One region of the Mesorhizobium marinum genome, then DNA from elsewhere that is predicted to be linked to it. Evidence: predicted binding sites of a transcription regulator. Region 1 holds the regulator's gene; the other holds the start of a gene.
What was found. The regulator PhoB, encoded in region 1, activates phosphate uptake and scavenging genes when phosphate is short. The targets are predictions, from matches to a motif close to TGTCATNNANCTGTCAT.

Region 1 (3,911 bases):
GGTCTCGTAGACCTCGATCGCCTCCTGGTAGAACTGCGATCCGGGCTCGGTGCTGTAGGGCGGATTGCCCGGCGTGCCGCAGGTCGAGCCCGAGGGCGTCGCGAAGGTGCGGTTGTTGCCCCAGCCCGGCAACAGCGGCAGTTGCTGCTGGCGGATCGCGCTCGTCGGCACCCACTTGTCCTCGCCGGCAGGCAGGTCAAGCTGTTCAGGAAAACCCATGTTGGTGACGGTCGCGCCACCGTCATCCATCGACCATTCATGGATGCTGGCGGCCACCGCCTTGCCGAAGGTTTCGCTGCGCGCCACGACATCCTCGGGCACGCCGTCGATGACCATCGACCGCCATTTCTTCTGCGCGGCCCTGATCGCGCGCTGGCCGGTAGGACCGGTATTGCCGAAATAATAGACGATCGCGTCCGACATGGCCGCGCTGGTAACGACCGCCTCGTCATAGATCGCTCCCGGTTCGCGCTGAGGCACCGACGTGTGCCCCTGCAACTGGCCGACAAGCGACACCAGGCTGTCCGACCCGCCAACGGCGGCCTCGAAGGCGGTGACGCCGAGATAGCCGAACGAACGGCTCGCCACGGGCGGCGAATAGGTCGCGGTATGCCGGACCAACTCGTTCATCAGATAGTACCAGTCGCGCAGCATCTCCTGCGACGTCGGGCGCGCCGCCGCCTGGGCAGGCAGCACCGCGCACCAGGCCAGCATAGCCACGGCAAGCGCCGCAAGCATGCGGGCGAATGAACGCATGGACTCCTCCCTCAAGCGCCGCCTGCTATTTTTTTCGGCGCTCGGAATAATATGCACCGGACATGCTGGCGCGGCAAGGGCGCTGCGCTGCAGACCGTCGCGGGAGGAGCGGATCAGTCGTCGCGGATGGCGTAGCCGGCGCCGCGGATGGTGCGGATCACGTCCGGCATCCGGCCGTTGTTCACCGCCTTGCGCAGCCGGCCGACATGAACGTCGACGGTGCGTTCGTCGATGTAGATGGTCTCGCCCCAGACGTTGTCGAGAAGCTGGCTGCGCGAGAAGACGCGGCCCGGATGGCGCATCATGAATTCAAGCAGCCGGAATTCGGTCGGGCCGAGCTTGATCTCGTTCTTCTTGCGGTAGACCCTGTGCGCCTCGCGGTCGAGCATGATGTCGCCGACCTTGAGCACGGAGGACAGCACCTCCGGCTTCGCGCGACGCAGCAGCGCCCGAACCCGGGCCATGAACTCCGGCGTCGAGAACGGCTTGACCAGATAGTCGTCGGCGCCCGTCGAGAGGCCGCGCACCCGGTCGGATTCCTCGCCACGCGCCGTCAGCATGATGATCGGCAGGCGCTGCGTCTCCGGGCGCATCCTGAGGCGGCGGCAAAGCTCGATGCCGGAAATGCCGGGGATCATCCAGTCGAGAACCAGCAGGTCGGGCGCGTGCTCCTGCAGCCGGATCTCCGCCTCGTCGCCGCGCGTCACGATCTCGACCTGATAGCCTTCGGCCTCGAGATTGTAGCGAAGCAGAACGCCGAGTGGCTCTTCGTCCTCGACCACCATGACTTTCGGAGCGATCACCTTGGGATGCCTCCTGTCGTCGCGCTATTCGGCCAGCACCGAGAGCTGGGTCTCGTCCAGCTTCGGGCGGCTCACCGGCAACTGCTCGCCGGTCACCACATAGTAGGCGTTCTCGGCGATGTTCGTCACATGGTCGCCGATGCGCTCCAGATTCTTGGCGCAGAACAGGAGATGCGTGCAGGCCGTGATGTTGCGCGGGTCTTCCATCATGTAGGTCAGGAGTTCGCGGAACACCGCCGTGTAGCGGGCGTCGATCTTCTCGTCGTCCGTGCGCAGCGTCCTCAGCCCGTCGGCGTCGCGAGCCACATAGAGCTCGATGACGCTCTGGACCTGGCGCAGCACCAGGTCTGCCATGCCTTCGATGCCATGCGAAAGATTGCGCGGTGTGACGCCGTGGCCGACGGCGCTGACCCGCTTGGCGATGTTCTTGGCAAGATCGCCGATGCGTTCGAGGTCGCCCGCCATGCGGATGGCGCCGACGACGGCGCGCAGGTCCTGCGCCATCGGCTGGCGCTTGGCGATCAGCGCGATCGAACGATCGTCGAGTTCGCGCTGGCGTGCGTCCATAATGGCGTCATCGGAGACGACCCGCTGCGCAAGCGCATTGTCCGAGGTCACGAGCGCGCGGATCGCCGCGCCGACCATCGAGCCCGCCAGTTCGCTCATGTCGCGAATGAGCTGCTGGATGTGGTTCAGGTCGTCGTCGAAGGAAGTGACGGTATGTTCGCCCATCGTTGAGAGCCTTTCGGTTACCTGGTCAGGCGGCTCAGCCGAAGCGGCCGGTGATGTAGTCCTGCGTTCGCTTGTCGTGCGGGCTCGTGAAGATCGTGTCCGTCGGTCCTTCCTCGACCAGCACGCCGAGATGGAAGAAGGCGGTCCGCTGCGAGACGCGCGCGGCCTGCTGCATCGAATGGGTGACGATGACGATCGTGTAGTTCTGCTTCAGCTCGTCCATCAACTCCTCGACCTTGGCGGTCGCGATCGGATCGAGCGCCGAGCAGGGCTCGTCCATGAGGATGACCTCCGGCGACACCGCGATCGTGCGGGCGATGCACAGGCGCTGCTGCTGGCCGCCCGACAGCCCGGTGCCGGATTCGTGGAGCCGGTCCTTGACCTCGTTCCACAGCGCCGCCTTCTTCAGGCTTTCCTCGACGATGCCGTCGAGTTCGGTCTTGTTGCGCGTCAGTCCGTGGATGCGCGGGCCATAGGCGACGTTCTCGTAGATGGACTTCGGAAACGGATTCGGCTTCTGGAACACCATGCCGACGCGGGCGCGCAACTCGACCACATCGATCGCCTTGTCGTAGATGTCCTGCCCGTCGAGCGTGATCTTGCCGCCGATCCTGGCGACGTCGATCGTGTCGTTCATGCGGTTCAGGCAGCGCAGGAAGGTCGACTTGCCGCAGCCGGACGGACCGATCAGGGCCGTGACCTGGTTCTCGGGGATGTCGAGGCTGATGCCGAACAGCGCCTGCTTCTCGCCGTAGTGGACCGTGACGTCCCTGCCCTGCATCTTCACAGCGCGTTCGTTCGACATCGGCGACAGCCTGTTCTCGATCGCTGCTTCGGTCAGCATGTTCATATCCCTCTACTCCATTACCACCGGCGTTCAAAACGCCGGCGCAGGACGATCGCCCCGATATTCATGACTGCCAGGAACGCCAGCAGGATGATGATCGCGCCCGAGGTGCGTTCGACGAATGCACGCTCGGCCTCGTTGGCCCACATGTAGATCTGCACCGGCAGCGCGGTTGCCGGGTCGAGCGGCGTGGTCGGATAGTCGGCGACGAAGGCGACCATGCCGATCAGCAGCAGCGGCGCGGTTTCGCCGAGCGCCTGCGCCAGCCCGATGATGGTGCCGGTAAGGATGCCCGGCGCCGCCAGAGGCAGGACGTGGTGGAACACCATCTGCATCTTCGAGGCGCCGAGGCCGAGCGCCGCCGAGCGGATCGACGGCGGCACCGCGCGCAGCGATGCGCGGGTCGCGATGATGATGGTCGGAAGCGTCATCAGCGTCAGCACGAGACCGCCGACGATCGAGGCCGACCGCGGAAAGTCGAGGAAGTTGATGAACACCGCCAGGCCGAGCAGGCCGAACACGATGGAGGGCACGGCCGCGAGGTTGTTGATATTCACCTCGACCAGGTCGGTGAAGCGATTCTTCGGCGCGAATTCCTCGAGGTAGATCGAGGCGGCGACGCCGATCGGCAACGCCAGGACAAGCACGATCACCATCATGTAGATGGAGCCGATGATGGCGACGCCCATGCCCGCCGTCTCGGGCCGGCTCGACGCGCCGAACAGGAACAGGCCGGAATTCCAGCGCTGGGCGATCGTGCCCTCGCCGGCAAG
Region 2 (3,911 bases), on a different contig from region 1:
CTGCCGATAGCCGGCTGCGGGCAAGGTTTCAAGCTTTTCCGGCGTCAGCCGGCCGAGCCGGCGTCATCCGACGTCTCAACCTCGGCCGTGAAAGATGTTCTCGACATGCACCGGCCAGCGCCAGGGCAGCACGGCCACCATGTCGAAGCGCACCGACAGCTTGGCATGATCCTTCTGCCGCATCAGCCAGAGGTCCGCGGCGCCCTCGATGCGCCGTTCGGACTGGTGCGCGATGGCGTCCATCGCCTCCCTCAGCGTCCTGCGCGCCTTCACCTCGACGATCAGCACGAGGTCGCCGCGCCTTGCGATCAGGTCGATCTCGCCGAGTTTTGTCCTGTATCGCCTGGCGACGATGCGAAATCCCTTGAGCATCAGCGCCGCCGCCGCCAGCCATTCGCTCGAATGTCCGCGCCGGTAGGCCTTGCGGCGCAGCTTCAGCGCCGTGTCGGCATCCGGCCCGCGCCCTTCGCGCTTGTCAGCCATCGCGCAGGTCCAGCAGCCGGCGGTAGAGCGCCTGCTTGGGCTGGCCGGTCATCCTGGCGGCCTCCGCCGCCGCCTTCGACGCCGGCATCTCGGCGGCGAGCGACGTCAGCAGCCGGTCGACGTCCTCGACGCTGTCCGCCTTGCCTTCCGGCGGGCCGACGCAGACGACGATCTCGCCCTTCGGCGTGGCGGCCTCGGCATAGTGCGCGGCAAGGTTGGCCAGCGTGCCGGTGCGCATCTCCTCGAAGGTCTTGGTCAGCTCGCGCCCGATCGCCGCGCGCCTGTCGCCATAGACCTCGGCCATGGCGACGAGCGTCTCGGCCAGCCGCCGCGGCGATTCGAAGAAGACGAGCGTCGCGGGCGCGGCCTTCAGCTCTTCCAGCCGCGACCGCTTCTGGCCGTCCTTGACCGGCAGGAAGCCGGCGAACAGGAAGGCGTCCGATGGCAGGCCGGACGCCGTCAGCGCCGCCAGCACCGCCGACGGACCCGGCACCGGCACCACCCTGACGCCGGCTGCCTGCGCCTGCTCGACCAGCCTGAAGCCCGGATCGGACACCAGCGGCGTGCCGGCGTCCGACACCAGCGCCACGCTCTTGCCTTCCTCCAGCGCCGCGACCAGCCGCGGCCCGGCTTCCGCCGCGTTGTGCTCGTGGTAGGCGATCGGCCGCTGGCGGATGCCGTAGCGGTCGAGCAGCACGCGCGTCACCCTGGTGTCCTCGCAGGCGAGCACGTCCGCGCCGGCCAGCGTCTCCAGCGCGCGCAGCGTGATGTCGCCGAGGTTTCCGATCGGCGTCGCCACGAGATAGAGCGCCGCCTCCAGCGGCCGCGCCGCGATCTCGGCCTGTCCCACGACATAGGTTTTGCTCGAACTGTCCATGCCCGCATTAATCAGCCGGACCATCGCCCCGGCAAGTCTCTTTGCACGCGGCGGTGAACCTTCACCAAACCGTCACCGCCGCTTCAAGCCAGCGTCATGTGGCGCGCCTATCGGGGGCCGTCCAAACCCGAAGGAGACGACACCACCATGAGAAAGATCCTGCTGTCCGCGACTGCCGCCGGCGCCCTCTTCGCCGGCATGGCCCAGGCCGAGGAGAAGGAATTCCCCGCGACGCTCGAAAGCCACGCGATCCTGCCCGCCAACACCATCATCGCGGCGCCCGCCGACGCGCCCGCGCACCTGAAGACCTCGGGCAAGTTCACGACGCCCGACCGCCTGCGCGCGACCGGCCTCGGCTCCGTCCCCGGCAAGGACGGCGTGCGCGAAACCGGTCTTTCGCTGCCCTTCGACGGCCAGCCCGTACAGGGCTTCTCGGGCATCAAGACGATGGCCGACGGCACCTTCTGGTCGATGTCGGACAACGGCTTCGGCAGCAAGATGAACTCGTCGGACGCCATGCTGATGCTGCACCACGTCAAGTTCGACTGGGACAACGGCAAGGTCGAGCGCCTCGAGACGCTGTTCCTCAGCGACCCCGACCGCAAGGCCCCGTTCCCGATCGTCATGGAAGGCAGCGACGCGCGCTACCTGACCGGCGCCGACTTCGACGTCGAATCGATCCAGCCCGTCGCCGACGGCTTCTGGGTGGGCGAGGAGTTCGGCCCCTATCTCCTGAAGTTCGACCAGGCCGGCAAGCTCGTCGAGGTCATCGCCACGGCGGTTGACGGCAAGCCGGTGCTGTCGCCCGACAACCCGACGCTGGCGCTGCCTGGCAACCCGGCCGCCAAGATGCCGGCCTTCAACCTGAAGCGTTCCGGCGGCTACGAGGGCCTTGCCATGTCGAAGGACGGCAGCAAGCTCTACGGCATGCTCGAAGGCCCGCTCTACACGGCGGAAGGCAGCGTCGAGAAGGCCGACGACGGCCGCACCGTGCTGCGCGTCATCGAGTTCGACGTCGCCTCCAGGGCCTGGACCGGCCGCAACTGGCTCTACCCGCTCGCCGAGGGCGGCGAGGCGATCGGCGACTTCAACATGATCGACGAGACCACCGCGCTGGTCATCGAGCGCGACAACGGCGCCGGCGTCGCCGCCAAGGCCTGCGCCGACAAGGCGAACCCGGCGGCCGACTGCTTCGCCGTCCCGTCCACGGTCAAGCGCATCTACAAGATCGAGATGACCGACGAGAACGCCGGCAAGGCCGTCCGCAAGATCGGCTATGTCGACCTGCTGAACATCAAGGACCCCGACAACAGGAAGCGCCAGGGCGGCGGCGAGGGCTTCTACGACATGCCCTTCGTCACCATCGAGAACGTCGACCTGATCGACGGCGAACGCATCGTCGTCGGCAACGACAACAACCTGCCCTTCTCGGCCGGCCGCGCCCTCGACAAGACCGACGACAACGAATTCGTCGTGCTCAACGTCAAGGACCTGCTCGCCGCCAGGTAGACCGACGACCCGGCCCGGGCGCCCCCTTGCGCCCGGCCGGATTTCCTCCCCGTGCCGCCATCGCTTCGCCACAGTCCGGAACGAAACCTGCGCCTGCGGGTTAACGGGCATCACGTCTCGGGAGGACGCAATGGCCAGTCTGATCATCCAGGACACGTTCGAGCCCTACTACGCGGGTCGCGAGAAGGGCGGCGAGGCCGCGTCGAAGCCGCGCCCGTCGTCCGCCAGCCGGCAGAAGCGTTCCGACCAGGACGAGATCGTCCTGCCGGAGGAAGCGCCGCGCCACGTCGCCACCGTGCGGCGCGACCGCCGCATCGTCGCCCACTGACGCCGGAGCGCGGGCTTTGCCGAATCGTTTCGACGTGTGCATGGCCCGGATAGGAACGGCCGCGAAGGCCGCTCCCTCACATGCGCTGCGCCACCAGCACCGCGCCGACGGCGATCAGCGCGACGCCAAGCCAGTTGGCCGGGCCAAGCCGCTCGCCCAGGAAGACCGCGCCGAACACCGCGACCAGCACGACGCTTAGCTTGTCCACCGGCGCGACCTGCGCGGCGTTACCCAGCTTCAGCGCGCGGAAGTAGCAGAGCCACGAGGCGCCGGTCGCCAGCCCCGACAGGACGAGGAACGCATAGGTCCTGCCGGAGATCGAGCCGAGCGCCTGCGCCTGGCCGGTCGCCGCCACGATGGCGCCAAGCACCAGCAGGATCACCACGGTCCGGATCAGCGTGGCGAAATCGGAATTGACGTTCTCGAGGCCGACTTTCGCAAAGATCGCCGTCAGCGCCGCGAACACCGCCGACAGCACTGCCCAGAACTGCCACGAATCAAGCGCCGGAACCATGGATGTCTCCTTCGAAGGGAGGTCCAGTCTGCCGCCGGAAGGCGGCCGGGCGCAAGGCGTCGCGCCTAGCGCGCGAGGTCGGCCACCACGGCGTCGAGGATGATCATGCCCGCGGGCGTTGCCCGCAGCCTGGAGTTGCCGACCGGAACGACCAGCCCCTCGTCCTGCAGCAGCGACAGCCTGGCGGGCGAAAAGCTCTT

Region 2: ABUE31_RS14415 (esterase-like activity of phytase family protein) is a predicted target of PhoB. The motif match lies at 1,420-1,436, and genes of this name have one in related genera.

Annotation. Positions count from the first base shown of each region.
Region 1 is NZ_JBFOCI010000002.1:359,702-363,612, forward strand. Features, by position in the region: gene ABUE31_RS07260 (vanadium-dependent haloperoxidase) at 1-756, opposite strand, end outside; gene phoB (phosphate regulon transcriptional regulator PhoB) at 870-1,556, opposite strand; gene phoU (phosphate signaling complex protein PhoU) at 1,584-2,291, opposite strand; gene pstB (phosphate ABC transporter ATP-binding protein PstB) at 2,326-3,141, opposite strand; gene pstA (phosphate ABC transporter permease PstA) at 3,156-3,911, opposite strand, start outside.
Region 2 is NZ_JBFOCI010000004.1:148,826-152,736, forward strand. Features, by position in the region: gene ABUE31_RS14405 (YraN family protein) at 76-483, opposite strand; gene rsmI (16S rRNA (cytidine(1402)-2'-O)-methyltransferase) at 476-1,360, opposite strand; gene ABUE31_RS14415 (esterase-like activity of phytase family protein) at 1,508-2,869, shown strand; gene ABUE31_RS14420 (hypothetical protein) at 3,000-3,197, shown strand; gene ABUE31_RS14425 (EamA family transporter) at 3,274-3,711, opposite strand; gene hemW (radical SAM family heme chaperone HemW) at 3,777-3,911, opposite strand, start outside.